DNA from 4 places in the Pseudomonas sp. NFX15 genome. Region 2 is predicted to be linked to each of the others. Evidence: predicted binding sites of a transcription regulator. Region 2 holds the regulator's gene; each other region holds the start of a gene.
What was found. Region 2 encodes FliA, which starts transcription of late flagellar genes. Its sites were predicted from a motif close to CTAAAGTTTNNNNNNNNNNNGCCGNTAA; they were not measured.

Region 1 (4,959 bases), on a different contig from region 2:
GTCGACGCTCTGCAATTCCACGAAGAGCACGGCGAAGTTTGCCCTGCCAACTGGAAGAAAGGCGACAAAGGCATGAACGCTTCGCCAGAAGGCGTTGCGGCTTACCTGACCGAGCACGCTGCCGCTCTGTAAGGCGCGTTGCAGGTACAAAAAAACCGGCCTTGAGGGCCGGTTTTTTTATGCACGGGACTTAGACCCTGTAGGAGCGAGCCTGCTCGCGATGGTCGTTAACGATAACGCGGGAAGCCTGATACTCCGCAGCGCTCTCTAGTCCATCGCGAGCAGGCTCGCTCCTACAAAAGAGCCAACAGCATCAGTCGTCGAAGTCTTCCCAGCCACCCATCTGCTTCCAGCGATTGACGATGCCGCAGAACAGCTCCGCCGTCTTCTCGGTGTCATAGCGGGCCGAGTGAGCCTCACGACCGTCGAAGTCGATGTCTGCCGCCTGGCACGCCTTGGCCAGCACGGTCTGGCCGTAAGCCAGGCCCGCGAGCGTTGCGGTGTCGAAGCTGGAGAACGGATGGAACGGGTTGCGCTTCATGTCCATCCGCGCAACCGCTGCATTGAGGAAGCCCAGGTCGAAGCTGCTGTTATGCCCGACCAGGATTGCCCGTTTGCAGCCATTGGCCTTGAGGGCCTTGCGCACGCCACGGAAGATATCGTTCAGAGCAGACTCTTCGCTTACGGCCATGCGCAACGGGTGATCGAGCTTGATCCCGGTGAACTCCAGGGCCGCCGCTTCGATGTTCGCGCCTTCAAACGGTTCGACCCGGAAGAAGTAGGTGTGATCGGGATACACAAATCCCTTTTCATCCATGGCGATGGTGGTCGCGGCGATCTCCAGCAGGGCGTCGGTGGCCGAGTTGAAACCACCGGTTTCTACGTCGACGACCACCGGCAGGTAACCACGGAACCTGGCTGCCATTGGATGACGAGGGCCGCCTGCGCCGCCATTGCCTTCCAGTTCGTCGTCGAAATGGTCTTCACTCACGCGTGTTCCTCCAGCAGGCGCCAGCGCAGTTTTTCACCGGCGCGCAGCGGGATAACGGTCAGCTCGCCAAACGGCAGGCTGGTCGGGGCGGTCCATTCTTCGCGGACCAGGGTGATGCGATCGGTGTTGGCCGGCAGGCCATAGAACCGCGGGCCATTGAGGCTGGCGAAGGCTTCGAGCTTGTCCAGCGCGTTGCGCTGTTCGAAGGCTTCGGCATACATCTCGATAGCTGCATAGGCGGTGTAGCAGCCGGCGCAACCGCAAGCGGCTTCCTTGGCGTGCTGGGCGTGGGGCGCCGAGTCCGTGCCGAGGAAGAACTTCTCGCTGCCGCTGGTGGCGGCGTCGAGCAGGGCTTCCTGGTGGGTATTGCGCTTGAGGATCGGCAGGCAGTAGAAGTGCGGCCGAATCCCGCCCACCAGCATGTGGTTGCGGTTGTACAGCAGGTGGTGCGCGGTGATGGTCGCGCCGACGTTGGCCGAAGCCGAGTTGACGAACTGCACGGCATCCGCGGTGGTGATGTGTTCGAAGACCACTTTGAGGGTCGGGAAACGCTCGACTACACGGCGCATGTGCTCATCGATGAAGATTTTTTCGCGGTCGAACACGTCGACATCGCCACGGGTGACTTCACCGTGAATCAGCAACGGCATCCCGACTTCGGCCATGGCCTCCAGCGCCGGGAAGATTTTGTCGATGCTGGTAACGCCAGAATCCGAGTTGGTGGTCGCGCCGGCCGGGTACAACTTGGCGGCGTACACGAAGCCGCTGGCCTTGGCCTCGCGAATTTCTTCAGGCTGGGTGCGATCGGTGAGGTACAGGACCATCAGCGGCTGGAACTGGCTGCCGGCTGGGCGAGCGGCGAGGATCCGCTGGCGATAGCCATCGGCTTCGGCCGCGTTGCGCACGGGTGGAACCAGGTTGGGCATGATGATGGCGCGGCCAAAGGTGCGCGCAACATCCGCGACAGTATTGGTCAGCACGGCACCATCGCGAAGATGAATGTGCCAGTCGTCGGGACGCAGCAGGGTCAGGCGGTCGGACATGAGGGGATTCCAGGCGGGTCAAACTGAAGGGAATGCTACCGGAAAAGACTCTTGCAGGCACTCGCTATCAAGTTTTGCGGGAAGCTTCCGATATCCAACAGGTATGCCGTAAACATCTGTGTGTCGGTCTTTTTGTTGTAGAAGCCAGTGGAGCCTCCCGTGCGCCAGCGTTATTTAGCCTTGCTCAGTGTGTTTGCCAGCCTTCCCGCGATGGCACTCACGTTCCAGACCCGACTGGAGAACATTGAGTGGACGGTCGAAGGTGACAAGTTCGAATGCCGCCTGACCCAGCCGATCACCGATTTCGGTTCGGGCGAATTCGTGCGCAAGGCCGGTGAGCAGGCCACCTTTCGTCTCAAGGCCTACAACCCGATGATGGGCGGCGGCTCGGCGACCTTGCTGGCGGCGGCGGCACCGTGGCAACCGGGACGTGAAGACATCAACCTGGGTTCGGTGCGAATCGGCAGCGGCAATGTGTTGTTCAACAGTACGCAAGTGCAGGCCGGGCGCCTGATCAGCGGCCTGATAGATGGGCGCAGCCCGGTGATCCGCCACGCTTCGGGCGATGGCCGGGTGTCGGAGGTGCGTTTGTTGCCGGTGAAGTTCACCCAGGCGTTTGCCGATTATCAAGGCTGTGTGGCCAAGCTGTTGCCTCAGAATTTCGAACAGGTGAAGCAGTCGCAGATCGGTTTTCCCGGTGGCGGAATCGAACTCGACAGTGCGGCGAAGGCCAAGCTGCAGGTGATGCTGGAGTACATGAAGGCCGATCCGACGGTCAATCACATCGAACTGGACGGTCACTCCGACAACAGCGGCAATCGCCTGACCAACCGTGATTTGTCACGGCGCAGGGCCCTGGCGGTGATGGACTTCTTCAAGGCCAATGGCATCCAGGAGTCGCAGATAACCATGCGTTTTCACGGCGAGAGCTATCCATTGGCGCCGAACACCAACAACGCCAACCGCTCCAGGAACCGTCGTGTCGCGGTACGCCTGGAGCGTGGCGCACCGGCCGAACAAGTCGCCCCGCAGGCGACGAAGCCAGGCAATTCGACAACTTCCTGACCCTCCGGTCATTGTCGCCCTCTCGATATAAACTGTCGCTTCGTCGTCATAAGCTGTCGCGCCACTGTAAATTATTCTGCATGAGCGGTAGACTTCCCGGCTTTCCGTAGAACCCCGTGGAGTGATGGCATGGCGGACGTAAACAAGGTCGTTCTGGCGTATTCCGGCGGCCTGGACACTTCGGTGATCCTCAAGTGGCTGCAGGATACTTATAACTGTGAAGTCGTGACCTTCACCGCTGACCTGGGTCAGGGCGAAGAGGTCGAACCTGCACGCGCCAAGGCTCAGGCCATGGGCGTCAAAGAGATCTACATCGACGACTTGCGCGAAGAGTTCGTGCGCGATTTCGTTTTCCCGATGTTCCGCGCCAACACCGTTTACGAAGGCGAGTACCTGCTGGGTACTTCCATCGCTCGTCCGCTGATCGCCAAGCGCCTGATCGAAATCGCCAACGAAACCGGCGCTGACGCCATTTCCCATGGCGCCACCGGCAAGGGTAACGACCAGGTTCGCTTCGAACTCGGCGCTTACGCGTTGAAGCCTGGCGTGAAAGTGATTGCTCCATGGCGCGAATGGGACCTGCTGTCCCGTGAAAAGCTGATGGATTACGCTGAAAAGCACGCGATCCCGATCGAGCGTCACGGCAAGAAAAAATCCCCGTACTCCATGGATGCCAACCTGCTGCACATCTCCTATGAAGGCGGCGTGCTGGAAGATACCTGGACCGAGCACGAAGAAGACATGTGGCGCTGGACCGTTTCCCCGGAAAACGCTCCTGACAAGGCGCAGTACCTGGAACTGACCTACCGCAACGGTGACATTGTCGCGCTGGACGGCGTCGAAATGACCCCGGCCACCGTGCTGGCGACCCTGAACCGTATCGGTGGTGAACACGGTATCGGCCGTCTCGACATCGTCGAGAACCGCTACGTGGGCATGAAGTCCCGTGGCTGCTACGAAACCCCGGGTGGCACCATCATGCTGCGCGCCCACCGTGCGATCGAGTCGATCACCCTGGACCGCGAAGTGGCTCACCTCAAAGACGAGCTGATGCCCAAGTACGCCAGTCTGATCTACACCGGTTACTGGTGGAGCCCTGAGCGTCTGATGCTGCAACAGATGATCGATGCGTCCCAGGTCAATGTGAACGGCGTCGTGCGCCTGAAGCTGTACAAGGGCAACGTGATCGTCACTGGCCGCAAGTCCGACGACTCGCTGTTCGACGCCAATATCGCGACCTTCGAAGAAGATGGCGGTGCGTACAACCAGGCGGATGCCGCGGGCTTCATCAAGCTCAATGCCCTGCGCATGCGCATTGCGGCGAACAAAGGCCGGAAACTGTTCTGATACCTTTGTCATCGTGATGGCTGCCTGACCTCGTCCTGGACGGGGTCAGGCAACTCGAAAGCGGGCGGAACGCGAGTACTGTGTTGCCGTTCGCATCGAGGATGTCCTGTTTTCTCCTTCCAATGTGCTGTCCTGTGCTACGGCTTGTCACCGGCCTGGTCAATGACCGACAACCGGTGCGAATCGAGATTGTAGGCAACATGGAAGGCGTCCTTGCGCTTCATGGCCCGTCTTGAATGCTCAAGCGCACTGGCTTTCAGCAAAATTTCTGAAGCGGCACACGTGACAAACAGGATCACGCACGCCGACTTTTCCCCTGGCCTGTGGATTTTTTCCAGCAGCGCTGCAAATTCGATCTCCTTGTCCATCCAGCGTGCATCGATGATGTGCAGGTCCTTTACAAGCTCCGGCAATTGCAATTGGTGCTGAACCGAGACGATAGGGTGCAGATTAGGTGGGTCCTGCGCACCACAGGGTGTCTCGGTTGTCTGCCTGTCATGGGTTGAGGTCTCC
Region 2 (4,959 bases):
GAACCCTGGCCCTTGGCCGAGTAGATGTTGATCGAACCGTTGAGCTGGGAAATCTTGGTTTTCACCACGTCCATGCCCACGCCACGACCCGACACGTCGGAGATCTCGGTCTTGGTCGAGAACCCTGGGGCGAAGATCAGGTTGTAGCACTCGGTGTCGCTCAGGCGATCGGCGGCATCCTTGTCCATCACACCGCGTTTTACCGCGATCGAACGCAGGACGTTCGGGTCCATGCCTTTGCCGTCATCGGAGATCGACAGCAGGATGTGGTCGCCTTCCTGCTCGGCCGCCAGGATGACCTTGCCGCCCCGGGCCTTGCCCGAGGCTTCGCGCTCTTCCGGCGACTCGATACCGTGGTCGACTGCGTTGCGCACCAAGTGGACCAGCGGATCGGCCAGCGCCTCGACGAGGTTCTTGTCGAGGTCGGTTTCTTCGCCGACCAGCTCCAGGTTGATCTCTTTCTTGAGCTGGCGAGCCAGGTCGCGAACCAGGCGCGGGAAGCGCCCGAAGACTTTCTTGATCGGTTGCATCCGCGTTTTCATGACCGCGGTTTGCAGGTCGGCCGTGACCACGTCGAGGTTCGACACGGCCTTGGACATGGCTTCGTCGCCGCTGTTGAGGCCCAGGCGTACCAGACGGTTACGCACCAGCACCAACTCGCCAACCATGTTCATGATCTCGTCCAGACGCGCGGTATCGACGCGTACCGTGGTCTCGGCTTCGCTCGCCGGTTTTTCCGGCGGTGGCGCGGCCGGGGCGCGGGCAGCCGCCGGGGCAGCCGCGGCGGCTGGGGCCGGCGCTTCGGCTTTTGGCTCGGGAGCCCTGGCCACGGGTTTCGGTGCCGCGGCCTTGGCGACCGGAGCCGCGGCGACAGCGCTCGAACCGTTGGCGACCGATGCGGTGCCAACTTCGCTGAACTTGCCTTTGCCGTGCAGTTCGTCGAGCAGCGCCTCGAACTCGTGATCGGAAATCAGATCACTGCCGACCGCCGCCGCAGCGGGGGCGGCGGGTGCAGGCACCGAAGCGATGGCCGACTCCAGCGCCTCGACAGCAAAGTTGCCCTTGCCGTGCAGCTGGTCGAGCAGCGCTTCGAATTCATCATCGGTAATGTCGGAACTGTCGCCCGCCGCTTTCGGTGCGTCTGGCGCGGCCGGAGCCGGCGCAACCGCATCGACGGCGAACTGGCCTTTACCGTGCAGTTGATCGAGCAACGACTCGAACTCGGCATCGGTGATTTCGTCGCTGGCGGCAGCATCGCCGGCCGGCGCAACAACAGCCGCCGGTGCTTCGGCCTGCGCCTTGACGGCGTTCAGCGAGTCCAGCAGTTGTTCGAATTCGGTGTCGGTGATGTCGTCGCAGGCGCTTTCGGCCACCGGTTGTTCGATCACCTCGGCGACGGGCGCAGGCGCCACTTCGTCGGCCGATTGCGGCTCGGCCAGACGGGCCAATGCCGCGAGCAGTTCCGGTGTCGCCGCCGTGATCGGGCTGCGCTCGCGGACTTCGCTGAACATGCTGTTCACCGCATCCAGCGCTTCGAGAACCACGTCCATCAGTTCCGAGTCGACGCGACGCTCACCCTTGCGCAGGATGTCGAACACGTTCTCGGCGATGTGGCAGCACTCCACCAGCTCGTTGAGCTGGAGGAAGCCGGCGCCCCCTTTTACAGTGTGAAAACCGCGAAAAATTGCATTGAGCAGGTCCGCATCATCCGGTCGGCTTTCCAGCTCGACCAATTGCTCGGACAGTTGCTCTAGAATCTCGCCGGCCTCAACCAGGAAATCCTGAAGGATCTCTTCATCGGCGCCGAAGCTCATTAAGGGGGTGCTCCTACAGGTCTAAAAACCCAAAAAACCTGAGATTGTGAAATCTCTAAAATCCCAGGCTGGATAACAAATCGTCCACATCGTCCTGACCGGACACAACGTCTTCTCTTTTATCGGCATGAATCTGCGGACCTTCACCCTGAGAGAGATGTTTTTGTGGATCTTTTTCAGCCAGCATCGCTTCACGGTCATGCTCGATGCCCGCAAAGCGGTCCACCTGACTGGCCATGAGCACGAGCTTGAGCAGGTTGCTTTCGACTTCGGTGACCAGGGTGGTCACACGCTTGATCACCTGGCCGGTGAGGTCCTGGTAATCCTGGGCGAGCAGGATGTCGTTCAGGTTGCCCGACACCGCGCGATTGTCCTGGCTGCTGCGCACCAGGAAGCCGTCGACCCGCCGGGCCAATTCGCGAAACTCTTCAGCGCCGACTTCACGACGCATGAAGCGCTTCCAGTCCGTGCCCAAGGCCTGGGCTTCATCGGCCAGGCTGTTGACCAGCGGCGTGGCGTTTTCCACCAGGTCCATGGTGCGGTTCGCAGCGGCTTCGGTCAGCTTCACCACGTACCCCAGGCGCTCGGTGGCGTCGGTGATCTGCGACACTTCCTCGGCTTGCGGCATGTGCGGGTCAATCTGGAAATTGACGATCGCACTGTGCAACTCGCGCGTGAGCTTGCCCACTTCCTGGTACAGGCCGCGGTCACGGGTCTGGTTGAGCTCATGGATCAATTGCACGGCGTCGCCGAACTTGCCTTTTTCAAGGCTCGCGACCAATTCGACGGCGTGTTTTTTCAGGGTCGATTCAAAATCGCCCAGTGAAGATTCGTTATTGCCCATAGCTCCCCCGTGGCGCACTCATCAACCGATGCGTTCGAAAATCTTCTCGATTTTTTCTTTCAACGCCTGGGCCGTAAAGGGTTTGACCACATAGCCGTTAACGCCGGCCTGGGCCGCTTCGATGATCTGCTCGCGCTTGGCTTCAGCGGTGACCATCAACACCGGCAGGTGCTTGAGCTTTTCATCGGCGCGCACGTGGCGCAGCAGATCGATTCCGGTCATGCCAGGCATGTTCCAGTCCGTTACCAGAAAGTCGATGCTTCCGCTGTTGAGCACCGGGATGGCGGTAGTGCCATCGTCGGCCTCGACGGTGTTGGTGAACCCAAGGTCACGCAGCAGGTTCTTGATGATCCGCCGCATCGTTGAGAAGTCATCAACGATGAGGATTTTCATGTTCTTGTCCAATTCGACCTCCAAGCAGTCTTAAACGCGCCCAGCACCTGGACGCGCCATTTCAATCAATCCGGCAAAGCACTCAATGACTGTCTGGAGCACAACAGATCGCGACCGGTGTGGTTCAACACCCCATCGGCCCCGTTCGCAGTGTCCCCACACTGCCTTCAGCGCGCTCGCCACTCCCCCAAACGCCCCCGCAAACGGGCCGCGCACTGGCTGTGTAACTGGCTGACCCGCGATTCGCTGACCCCCAGGACCTCACCGATTTCCTTGAGGTTCAACTCTTCGTCGTAGTACAGCGCCAACACCAGTCGCTCACGCTCCGGCAAATTGGCAATCGCATCCGCCAGCGCCGCCTGGAAGCGTTCATCTTCCAGATCGCGTAACGGCTCGAGATGAGCACTTGCGCCATCCTCGTGCAGCCCTTCGTGTTCGCCGTCCTGCAACAGGTCGTCGAAACTGAATAAGCGGCTGCCCAGGGTGTCGTTCAAAATCCCGTAATAATCGTCGAGACTCAATTGGAGTTCGGCCGCAACTTCGTGATCTTTAGCGTCACGACCGGTTTTCGCTTCAATCGAGCGAATCGCGTCGCTGACCATGCGCGTATTGCGGTGGACCGAGCGTGGCGCCCAGTCCCCCTTGCGCACTTCATCGAGCATCGCGCCGCGGATTCGAATGCCCGCGTACGTCTCGAAACTGGCGCCTTTGCTGGCGTCATATTTGGTCGACACTTCAAGCAGGCCGATCATCCCGGCCTGGATCAGGTCTTCGACCTGGACACTGGCTGGCAAGCGTGCCAGCAAGTGGTAGGCAATGCGTTTTACCAGCGGCGCGTAACGCTCGATCAGCTCGTACTGCGCATCGCGGGCCGATTTTTTATAGAGGTTGTAACCGCTGGCTGTCATAGCACAGGCCCTGCTGTCTGTTGCACGAGACGCTCGACGAAGAACTCCAGGTGCCCACGCGGGTTGGCCGGCAAAGGCCAGGTATCGACCTTCTGCGCGATGGCCTTGAAGGCCAGCGAGCACTTGGAACGCGGGAACGCTTCGTAGACCGCACGCTGCTTCTGCACGGCCTTGCGCACGCTTTCGTCGTAGGGCACGGCGCCGACGTATTGCAGAGCGACATCGAGGAAGCGATCGGTGACCTTGGTCAACTTGGCGAACAGGTTGCGCCCTTCCTGCGGGCTCTGGGCCATGTTGGCCAGGACGCGGAAGCGGTTCATGCCATAGTCGCGGTTGAGCAACTTGATCAGGGCGTAGGCATCGGTAATCGAGGTCGGCTCGTCGCACACCACCAGCAACACTTCCTGGGCGGCACGTACGAAACTGACTACCGAGTCACCAATGCCCGCAGCGGTGTCGATCACCAATACGTCAAGGTTATCGCCGATGTCGCTGAAGGCCTGGATCAGCCCAGCGTGCTGCGCAGGGCTCAGATGAACCATGCTCTGTGTGCCGGACGCCGCCGGAACGATACGGATGCCGCCGGGCCCCTGCAGCAGTACGTCGCGCAGCTCGCAGCGGCCTTCGATCACGTCGGCCAGGGTCCGTTTGGGTGTCAGGCCCAGCAGGACGTCGACGTTTGCCAGCCCCAGGTCGGCGTCCAGCAGCATGACGCGCCGGCCAAGCTCAGCGAGGGCCAGGGACAAGTTTACAGACACGTTAGTTTTCCCGACGCCACCTTTGCCGCCGGTCACCGCGATCACCTGAACGGGATGCATGCTGCCCATATTATTTCTTTACCTTGTCTTGCATAGACGGAGGCCACATTACTGGCTGCGCGTTCGCTAACGGAACAATGCATGGCAGACCATCGATGTAGGTACAAAAACTATTCATTAATTACCTCAGCCAACCTGCTTGGTCGGACTGTGGTAGATGTCAGCGAACATGTCAGCCATGG
Region 3 (4,959 bases), on a different contig from region 2:
CGAGTTGTTGAAGTTTTATAAACGCCCGGCGGCGGCAAGTGTCGATCAAGTGCTGAAGAACAACGGCTACTGATGTTTAGCTGCACAAAACCTGTGGCGTTGATGCAAGGCATGTCGAGGGCTTTAAGGGTGGATTAAGTTACACAGACTAACCTGATCTCACTTAAACAGATCACCCAAGGAAAGAAGCCCATGAAGACCCTGACTGCTTTGTTCACCGCTGCAACCCTGACCCTGACCGCCGGCCTGGCCCAGGCCGATGTCCGGGTCGATGAGATCCCGCAACTGGTCAAGGATGGCAAGATCAAGCCGCTGGAAGATCTGAACAAGATCGCGCTGGATCTGCACCCGGGTGCAACGATTACCAAAACCGAACTGGATAACCATTTCAACGGTTACGAGTATGAAGTCGAACTGCGTGACGCCAAGAACGTCGAGTGGGATGTCGACATCGATGCTTCCAACGGCAAGGTCCTGAAAAACAAACAGGACAAGTAATCCTCAAACACACCGAAGCCGCACGATGCGAACATCGTGCTGCTGTCGCTACTGGCGACCGTCTTCGAAGCGGTCGCCAGCGGTTGAGTGATCGAAACAGAGGTGATGCTGACCATGGTGTGACTCCAATAGGGGCGGGTGTTCCCCCCATCATCGTCACCTCCCGCGCGTACTTGAGAGCGACTGTGTACCGACTCGGTAAGCAACCCGGTACACGGTCGCCGACATCAGGCGCTCAAGCGCGCCGTCACCTCGTTCAACCGCCCCGACAAACCGTGCAGGTTGCTGCTGGCCGCTTCGGTGCGCTGCACGTTGTCCAGGTTAGTGCTGGCAATGCTGGTGATTTCGGTGAGGTTGCGCGAGATGTCTTCGGCCACTGAGGTCTGCTCTTCGGCAGCCGTGGCGATCTGGCGGTTCATGTCGCGGATCGCTTCCACGGCGAGGGTGATGCGTTCGAGCATGGCGCCCGCCTCGGTCACTTGCTGCACGCTTTGCTCGCTGCGCGACTGACCGCTCTCAATCGCCTGCGCCGCTTCGATGGCACCGGTCTGCACGGTCTGGATGATCTGGTTGATCTCGATGATTGACGCCGCCGTGCGCTGGGCCAGGCTGCGCACTTCATCGGCCACCACGGCGAAACCGCGCCCGGCCTCACCGGCACGCGCCGCCTCGATGGCCGCGTTGAGCGCCAGCAGGTTGGTCTGTTCGGCGATGCCGCGAATCACTTCCAGCACCTTGCCGATGCGCCCGCTGTCGGTTTCCAGTTGGCGGATGACCGTGGCGGTGTTGGCGATTTCGCCGCGCATCTGGGTGATGGTATGGATGGTGACCTGCATGACTTTTTCGCCCTGCTGGGCTGACTGGTCAGCATCGTCGGCAGCCCGCGCCGCTTCGGCGGCATGACGCGCGACTTCCTGGGCGGTGGCGGACATTTCGTTCATCGCCGTGGCCACCTGATCGGTGCGGTTGAATTGCTCGTTGGTACCGCCGGCCATCAGGGTGGCGATCGAGTTCAATTCACCGCTGGCGCTGTCCAGGTCTGATGCGCTGCGCTGCAAGCGGCTGAAGGTCTCGGCGAGGAAGTCGCGCAAGGTATTGGCGGCCATCGCCAGTTTGCCCAACTCGTCCTGACGGGTGCTGGCTACCCGCTCGGCAAATCGGCCCTGGCTGAGTTGCGCCACGTAGTCGATCAGTTTGCGAATCGGCTCGATCAGATTGCGGTTAACCAGCCACAGGCTCAGCAGGCCGATCAGCAGACCTGACACCAGCATCACCATGATCCCCAGCCACACCGTGCGCTCGGCACCGGCACTGATCAAGGTCGATTGCTCGGCGCCCTGCTTGCGCAATTCGCTCACCAGTTCGCTCATCTGATCGCTGGCGGCGCGGTCCACACCCTTGACCGCGTTATCGCCCGCCATCGGATCACCGCCAGCCGCTACATAAGCGTCCCGGCCCTTCTGATAGGCCACGCCCAACTGGCGATGCTCGTCACGCAACCGTTCGATGCGGGTTTTGAGTGACGGCTCGATGCTTTTCTGCGCGGCCAGTTCGCCGAGGATGTTTTGCACATCGCGCTGACGGTCTTCGAATTGCCCCCAGTACTTGCTCAGGTCCGCCGGCTGCTTGCCGCGCAGCAGGACGTTTTTCCACTCCTGCACCTGCACCTTGAACTGCAGGTTGGCTTCATCGATCAATTGCGAGGTATGCAGCGGGCCCTCGATCAGGTTGGCGTAGCTTTGAACGCCACTGGACAGGAAGTGAAAGCACGCCAGGGCGATCAACAGCATCGCCAGCAGGCTGCCGCTCAGCAGGGCGAGAATTTGCGTTCTCAGGGACTTTTGCAAAAGCATCGAAGGGTACTCATGACAGGAATGAGGCACGCCCGCGAGGGCGTGAAAAGTGTCCGGACATCCCTGTCTGCGGTCGCGACTGAAGTTTGCGGCGCGCAACTTAACCCAAGCGTGATCGGCGTGCCAGAGCGGTTCTTGAGAATATTCCGACCGCCGGTAGCGCAACCGTTTGCGGTTATTTTGCTGTCACAAAAACGTCATTCGAGCTTGCGATGATGCCGCTCAAGTGAACCTGTAAAACCCGTGACAGGCGTCTCCCCTTGCGAGTCCTCATGAACCACAGCATCGATCAAAGCCATCGCGACACGGATCTGTTCGGCCTGCTCTACGGTTTCAGCTTTCGCCCCGGTGAGGCCGGTCGGGAAATCAATTCCGCCGAGGCCTTGCAGTACCTGGAACACCCCGAGAGCGACGAGCAATTTCTCTGGCTGCACCTGAACCTTGCGCACGCCGCGTGTGAGCGCTGGATGAAAAGCCATCTGGAATTGCCCGAGGAATTTTTCGAAGCGCTGCACGAAGGCTCGCGCTCGACGCGCATCGAGCACGTCGACAACGCATTGCTGGCGGTGGTCAACGACGTAGTGTTCAACCTCAGCAACCTGGTCTCGTCGGATGTCTCGACGCTGTGGGTGTGCGCCCGCAGCAAATTGATCATCAGCGCTCGCCTGCAACCGCTGCACTCGGTGGACAAGTTGCGTTCGTCGGTGAAAGCCCGGGAGTGCTTCCGCTCACCACTGGAACTGCTGGTGCATTTGCTGCGTGACCAGGGTGAGGTGCTGACCCAGATCGTGCGCAAGACCAGCCAGAGCGTGGACCAGATCGAAGACCAATTGCTCTCGTCGCGGCTATCGACCAACCGCGCCGAACTGGGCGCCAATCGTCGGGTGCTGGTGCGTTTGCAACGGCTGCTGGCGCTGGAGCCGGGCTCCTTGCTGCGCCTGCTCAATCGGCCACCGCAATGGCTGCAAAAGGAAGACGTGAAGGAGTTGCGCAAATCCACCGAGGAGTTTGCGTTGATCATCAACGACCTCACGGCGCTGGGTGAGCGGATCAAGCTGTTGCAGGAAGAGATCGCCGCCAACATCAACGAACAGACCAACCGCACGCTGTTCACCCTGACGGTGGTGACGGTGCTGGCGCTGCCGATCAACATCATCGCCGGTTTTTTCGGCATGAACGTCGGCGGTATTCCGCTGGCCGGTGACCCGGAGGGTTTCTGGATTCTGGTGGCACTGGTGGCGACGTTTACCGTGATTGCCGGGCGCTGGGCGTTTCGCAAGCAGCAGGATTATTGAGCCCCGCCCTCACCTGACACTGATCGACTGTGGCGAGGGGGCTTGCCCCCATTGGGTGGCGAAGCCGCCCCATCACTCAGTCATTCAATTCGGGTTAGCTGAATTGACGACTGCTCTGCAGTCGAACGGGGGCAAGCCCCCTCACCACAGGGTTTCGCATCACCTCAGGATCTGTGGGGTTTCAGATAAGATGGCCCACGAAACACCCAAACCCTGATCCAAAGCAGTCTCCCTGTAACAATTGGCAACGATTATCACCGATACACCTCCCTCCTCAGGAATGTCAGTGATGGCTACGCCCTCCTTCACCGCCGCCCCGGCGCCCGCCGGCAGCGCCAAACCACAATTCGATAAAAAACCCGGCCTGCTCACCATCGTGGTGTTTTTTGCCGTGCTGGCCATCGGCTTGTTGTTTACCGCTTACAGCCTGATGCACGACATGCACGAACTCGGCACGGTGGTGACCACCTGGACGCCGTTCCTGCTGTTGGGCGTGGCCCTGTTGATCGCCTTGGGCTTTGAGTTCGTCAACGGTTTCCATGACACCGCCAACGCAGTGGCCACGGTGATCTACACCAACTCGCTGCCGCCGAACGTGGCGGTGGTCTGGTCCGGGTTCTTCAACTTCCTCGGGGTGCTGCTGTCCAGCGGCGCGGTGGCGTTCGGCATCATCGCGCTGCTGCCGGTGGAGCTGATCCTGCAAGTCGGCTCGTCCGCCGGATTCGCGATGATCTTCGCCCTGCTGATCGCCGCGATCCTGTGGAACCTCGGCACCTGGTGGCTAGGGCTGCCGGCCTCGTCCTCGCATACCCTGATCGGTTCGATCATCGGCGTCGGCGTGGCCAACGCCCTGATGCACGGCCGCGACGGCACCAGCGGCGTGGACTGGGCGCAAGCGACCAAGATCGGTTACGCACTGCTGCTGTCGCCACTGGTCGGCTTCGGCTGCGCCGCGCTGTTGCTGCTGGCCCTGCGCGCGTTCGTCAAGAATCGTGCGCTGTACAAGGAGCCTAAAGGCGAGACCCCGCCGCCGTGGTGGATTCGCGGCCTGCTGATCGTGACCTGCACCGGCGTGTCGTTTGCCCACGGCTCGAACGACGGCCAAAAAGGCATGGGCCTGATCATGCTGATCCTGGTGGGCACGCTGCCGATGGCCTACGCACTGAACCGCACCATGCCCGCCGATCAAGCGTTGCAGTTCGCGGCGGTCGCCGAAGTGACCCAGCAAGCGCTGATCAAGGCTGCGCCGCAACCGTCCCCGGCCGACCCGCGCCCGGTGCTCTCAGAATACGTGCGCAGCAAGGAAGCCACCC
Region 4 (4,959 bases), on a different contig from region 2:
TTGTGCGCAGCGGCGATGGCTTGCGCAATGCCGCCACTGGCGGCGATGTGGTTTTCCTTGATCAGGAAGGCGTCGTACAGGCCGATGCGGTGGTTGTGGCAGCCACCGCAGGTCACGGCGTACTTTTGCGCCATACGCAGGCCCGGCAAGGTTTTGCGGGTGTCGAGCAGCTTGACCTGAGTCTCGGACACGAAGTCCGCCAGGTACTGCGCGCGGGTGGCCACGCCAGACAGCATTTGCAGGAAGTTCAGGGCGCTGCGTTCGCCGGTCAGCAACGAGCGCGCCGGACCTTCGAGGTGGAACAACACCTGGTTGGGTGTCACGCGCTCACCGTCGGCAACCTGCCAGTGCACCGCCACCCGCGGGTCCAGTTGCCGGAACACGGCATCCACCCAGGCGGTGCCGCTGATCACGGCGGCGTCACGCGTAATGATGGTGGCTTTGGCCAGGCGTTCGGCCGGGATCAATTGCGCGGTGATGTCGCCGCTGCCGATGTCTTCGCGCAGCGCACGGCGCACGTTGGCTTCTATTTCGGCGGTCAGATCGGCGAGACGTAGATTCGGCATAACGGACTCCACAAACAAAGTGGCTCGATTATAGGGCCATGGCGTGGACCAACCCAAGGCACAAGCACGCTCCTTTGGCATCGGCGGCACTGACGGGCAAGCTCAGGTGCCTCAAACACGGCAAATGATCGCGCCTTGGGGGATTCTCGCGGCATACTGTGCAAAACACAGTCGACGTTGAAGGAATCGGTATGCAGTTGGACCCCGCGCGCGGTTGGATTCAGGGTGCGCTTGTCTGCCCCTCACCCAACTTCAATGCGCGCCCCACGGACGAAATTTCCCTGCTGGTGATCCACAACATCAGCCTGCCGCCGGCGCAGTTCGCCACCGGCAAGGTGCAGGAGTTTTTCCAGAATCGCCTGGATGTCACTGAACATCCCTATTTTGCTGGGATCGCGGATTTGCGTGTGTCCGCGCATTTTCTGATCGAACGCGACGGTACCGTTACCCAGTTTGTGTCCTGCCTCGAGCGTGCGTGGCACGCCGGTGTATCGATTTTCGAGGGGCGGGAAACCTGTAACGATTTTTCACTGGGCATCGAGCTCGAAGGCACCGATGATCTGCCGTTCACCGACGCGCAGTACAGCGCGTTGACGGTCCTGACCCGCCAGTTGCAGCAGACGTTCACGGCGATTACCACCGAACGGATCTGCGGGCACAGCGACATTGCGCCTGGGCGTAAAACCGATCCGGGGCCGGCGTTCGATTGGGCACGCTATCGTGCCGCCCTGGCACAGGGAGAAGGGCAATGAGTTTTCTGGTGTTGTTGTTGGCGGTGTGGATCGAGAAATTCTCGGCCCTGCGCCATCGGGTCCAGCGTGACAATGGCTGGATTCACGAGCTGAACAAGCTTGAGGCCAACCCGCGGCTTTCGGCCCGCCCGTGGTTGGTGCTGTCAATCCTGGTCTTGTTGCCGGTGGCGCTGCTGGGTTTGCTGTTGATCGTCATTGACCCGGTGGCCTATGGTTTGCTGGCCCTGCCCATCCATTTGCTGGTGGTGATTTACAGCCTGGGCCGCGGTGACCTGCTGGGCGACCTCGGGCCGTTCCGCGATGCCTGGCGTCGGGAAGACCTGCAAGCGGCGGCCCACGTCGCCAAGCGCGACCTGGATATCTGCGCCGACAATGGCGACCAATTGCTGGAACGGGTCGAAGGGCACTTGTTGTGGGAGGCCTATCACAGTTTTTTTGCGGTTATTTTCTGGTACTTCCTGCTGGGCCCGGTGGCGGCGCTGAGCTATCGGCTGCTGGCGCTGGCCGAAGAACACGGGAAAAACCCGGCAGTGGTCGAACGTGCCGGGCAACTGCGCCACGCTTTTGACTGGGTGCCGGTGCGTCTGCTGGCGGCAAGCCTTGCGTTGGTCGGCAATTTTGTCGCGGTCAGCCGGGTCATGCTCCATGAGCTGCTGAACTGGAATATCAGCGCCGCGCAATTGATCGAGAAAGTCGGGCTGGTGGCCGGTGAAATTCCGGCGCCGGTGGCCGGCGCCGAAGGTGTCCATAACCTGGACCGCATCTGGGAACTGCTCCTGCGCGCCGCGGTGCTCTGGTATGCCGGGTTTGCGTTGTGGACGGTCCTGCCTTAGCGCTCTAGCCAGGGTCATTATGGAGAGGGATCTTGTGGTGAGGGGGCAATCCCCCTCACCACAGGGTTCACTCACCTGCGCGGATGAAGCCTGTCGTTAACCTTAAGTTACAAAACCTCCTGCCGATTTAAGTTATACAGAGATAGCGCCGAATAGTGGCTATCTGCTTTCTGTCTGCGCCTGCCAAAAAAAAAAAATAAAAAATTGAAGGGAGACATCCAGTGAAGAGCTTGCTCTATCCCGCTGTCGCACTGATGAACCGCCTGAGCTTCGGCATGAAGTTCAGCCTGATCAGCGTACTGTTCCTGGTGCCGATGCTGGTGACCAACTTCTATCTGGTGCGTGACTCCTACCGCGAATTCCAGGGCACGCGCATCGAACTGCAAAGCCTCGATCTGTTGGGCAACAGCCTGGCGCTACGACGGGATCTGGAAACCCTGAACAACCTGGTGCAGATCAACGTCAGCCTTGGCCAGTCGGGCAAGGCCAGCAACGTCGAATCTAAAATCAGCACGCTTGAGCAAACCATCCTGGCGCGGCTGCAAGGGCTGGCGGCGATGGCCAGCGACCCGGAACAAATCGCCATGTTCGACGGCAAGCGCGATGAAATGATTGCAGCCTTCAAGGCCCAGCAAGCGGAAACCTCCCTGCAAAGCAAAAGCGCCCTGATCGGCAAGCTGGTGGGCAGCGCGCAGATTTTCAGCCAACTCGTTACCAGCCAGGCTGGCCTCAGTCGCGACAACCAGAGCGACATGCGCCAATTGAGCGAGTTGATTACCCTCGTGACCCCACGCGTCACGCAGATCCTCGGCGAAGGCCGGGCCATGGGGTCGTTTTCGTTGGGGCAGGGTTTCATCAACTCGGCGTCGAGTACCCGTTTCGATGAGTTGTTGGCGCAGATCGAAAAACTGCAAAGCGAATATGGCCTGAAGCTGCAAGATGCCCTGGCTTCAAGCAAGGCGGCGCGTGAGACCTTGGCTGCGCAAGCCGAACTCAGCCGGACATCGTTGAAGAAAGCCAGTGAGTTGTTCGAAGAACAAGTGGTCATGGCCGACACCCTCGATGCGCCGTGGCAGGGTTTCTACGATCAGGTCTCGGCCCTGATGGACCAGACTTACCAACTCAATGAAGCGACCCTGAAGTATCTCGGCCCGCAATTGCAGCAGCGCTTGGACCAGAACCGTACCCATATGATCTTGCAGGCCGTGGCGTTGTCAGTGGTGTTCGTGCTGATTTTCTATCTCTACGGCGGTTTCTATGCCTCGACCCGCACCACCCTCAAGCGTCTGGGCGGGGTGATGGACAAGGTGGCGGCCGGTGACATGACCGTGACCTTCAGCGCCCACAGCCGCGACGAACTGGGCGAGTTGGGGGAAGTGTTCAATGGCACGGTGAAGAAAATCCATGACCTGATCGAGCGGGTGGGGCAGACCGTCAGCGAAGTCGAACGCCAGGCCGGCCAGGTGGAGAACGTTTCTGCGCAGAGCAACCAGGCCGTGGCCGGGCAGCGCACGCAGATCGAACAGGTGGCCACGGCGATGAACCAGATGACCGCCACGTCCCAGGAGGTCGCGCGCAGTGCCGCTGCGGCGGTCAGCAGCGCCCACAGCGTCAACGACGAAACCATCAGTGGGCGTGGCCTGGTGGAATCCCAGCAGGGTAGCATCGCCGCGCTGGCCAATGAGATCGATCAATCGGTGCTGGTGATCAATCAACTGGCCAGCGACAGCCAGTCCATCAGCCGCGTGCTCGAAGTGATCAAGAGCATCGCCGAGCAGACCAACCTGTTGGCGCTCAATGCCGCCATCGAGGCTGCACGGGCCGGCGAGCAGGGTCGTGGATTCGCCGTGGTGGCGGATGAAGTCCGGACCCTGGCCAAACGCACCCAGCAATCGACTGAAGAAATCGAGCAGATGATCGCCAAGCTCCACGGCGGTGTCGGTGCGGCGGTCAAGGCCATGGGCACCAGCCATGAAATGGCCAGCGGCACGGTGGGCCAGTCGGAAAAGGTCCAGCGGGCGCTGGAAAACATCCTCGGCGCGGTGGGCATGATCGTCGACCAGAACCAGCAGATTGCCGCCGCCGTGGAGCAACAAACCGCCGTGGCCCACGACATCGACCAGAACATCGTCGAGATCAACCGCGCTGGCGAGCGGACAGCCGAAGGCGCGCATCAGACCGAGGACGCCAGCCGCGCATTGTCGGCTCAGGTGGTGGAGTTGAAACAGCTGATCAGCGCATTTCGCGTTTAAAGGTCCGTAGGACCTTGTAGGAGCGAGCCTGCTCGCGAAAAACGGTCTGTCAGGCACATTGATGTTGAATGGGCCACCGTCTTCGCTGGCAAGCCAGCTCCTACAGGGGCCGAGGTGTTGTCGGAAAGTTTCGTAGTAATTTTTTCCTTTCCGGGTGGGAATCTTCCTGATTCCCTTCGTGTTCTGGATTTCGGGTTTCGATCAGGGAAGAGTGACGTGGCTTACCGCATGGAGAAATTGGCTTATGTCTGTTGCAACCCAAGGGGTCCAGGGCCACTGCGCGCATTGTCAGCGCACCTTGCGGCTTCAACCCTGGCAACTGAATGCCATTTCGATCAATGAAGCGTTCGCCTGCGCCCATTGCCAGAAAACCGTTGAGCTGCGTTGCCCGAAACAGATCAAGCGCTTCAAGTCTCTCGATTCGTTTGCCCTGTTGCGTGCCAGCCTGCGCGTGATGGTTTGCACGGCCTTGCTGGTCGCGTTGGTGATGGAATGGCTAGGCATGCTCAGCGTCATCGAACAGCTCAATGCTTCGCTGATTTTAATATTGGTGTAC

Region 1: the regulator FliA is predicted to act here: its motif matches at 2,101-2,128, upstream of J1D76_RS16835 (flagellar protein MotY).
Region 3: the regulator FliA is predicted to act here: its motif matches at 2,464-2,491, upstream of J1D76_RS02485 (methyl-accepting chemotaxis protein).
Region 4: the regulator FliA is predicted to act here: its motif matches at 2,253-2,280, upstream of J1D76_RS20925 (methyl-accepting chemotaxis protein).

Annotation. Positions count from the first base shown of each region.
Region 1 is NZ_JAFMPV010000015.1:7,350-12,308, forward strand. Features, by position in the region: gene J1D76_RS16820 (peroxiredoxin) at 1-132, shown strand, start outside; gene rnt (ribonuclease T) at 314-991, opposite strand; gene pyrC (dihydroorotase) at 988-2,034, opposite strand; gene J1D76_RS16835 (flagellar protein MotY) at 2,194-3,099, shown strand; gene J1D76_RS16840 (argininosuccinate synthase) at 3,229-4,446, shown strand; gene J1D76_RS16845 (hypothetical protein) at 4,584-4,959, opposite strand, start outside.
Region 2 is NZ_JAFMPV010000020.1:68,131-73,089, reverse strand. Features, by position in the region: gene J1D76_RS20035 (chemotaxis protein CheA) at 1-1,814, opposite strand, end outside; gene J1D76_RS20030 (protein phosphatase CheZ) at 1,870-2,658, opposite strand; gene J1D76_RS20025 (chemotaxis response regulator CheY) at 2,680-3,051, opposite strand; gene fliA (RNA polymerase sigma factor FliA) at 3,219-3,959, opposite strand; gene fleN (flagellar synthesis regulator FleN) at 3,956-4,786, opposite strand; gene flhF (flagellar biosynthesis protein FlhF) at 4,904-4,959, opposite strand, start outside.
Region 3 is NZ_JAFMPV010000002.1:74,858-79,816, reverse strand. Features, by position in the region: gene J1D76_RS02495 (glycerophosphodiester phosphodiesterase) at 1-73, shown strand, start outside; gene J1D76_RS02490 (PepSY domain-containing protein) at 193-498, shown strand; gene J1D76_RS02485 (methyl-accepting chemotaxis protein) at 726-2,351, opposite strand; gene J1D76_RS02480 (transporter) at 2,624-3,646, shown strand; gene J1D76_RS02475 (inorganic phosphate transporter) at 3,936-4,959, shown strand, end outside.
Region 4 is NZ_JAFMPV010000022.1:48,831-53,789, reverse strand. Features, by position in the region: gene nadC (carboxylating nicotinate-nucleotide diphosphorylase) at 1-566, opposite strand, end outside; gene ampD (1,6-anhydro-N-acetylmuramyl-L-alanine amidase AmpD) at 758-1,318, shown strand; gene ampE (regulatory signaling modulator protein AmpE) at 1,315-2,151, shown strand; gene J1D76_RS20925 (methyl-accepting chemotaxis protein) at 2,373-4,403, shown strand; gene J1D76_RS20920 (hypothetical protein) at 4,648-4,959, shown strand, end outside.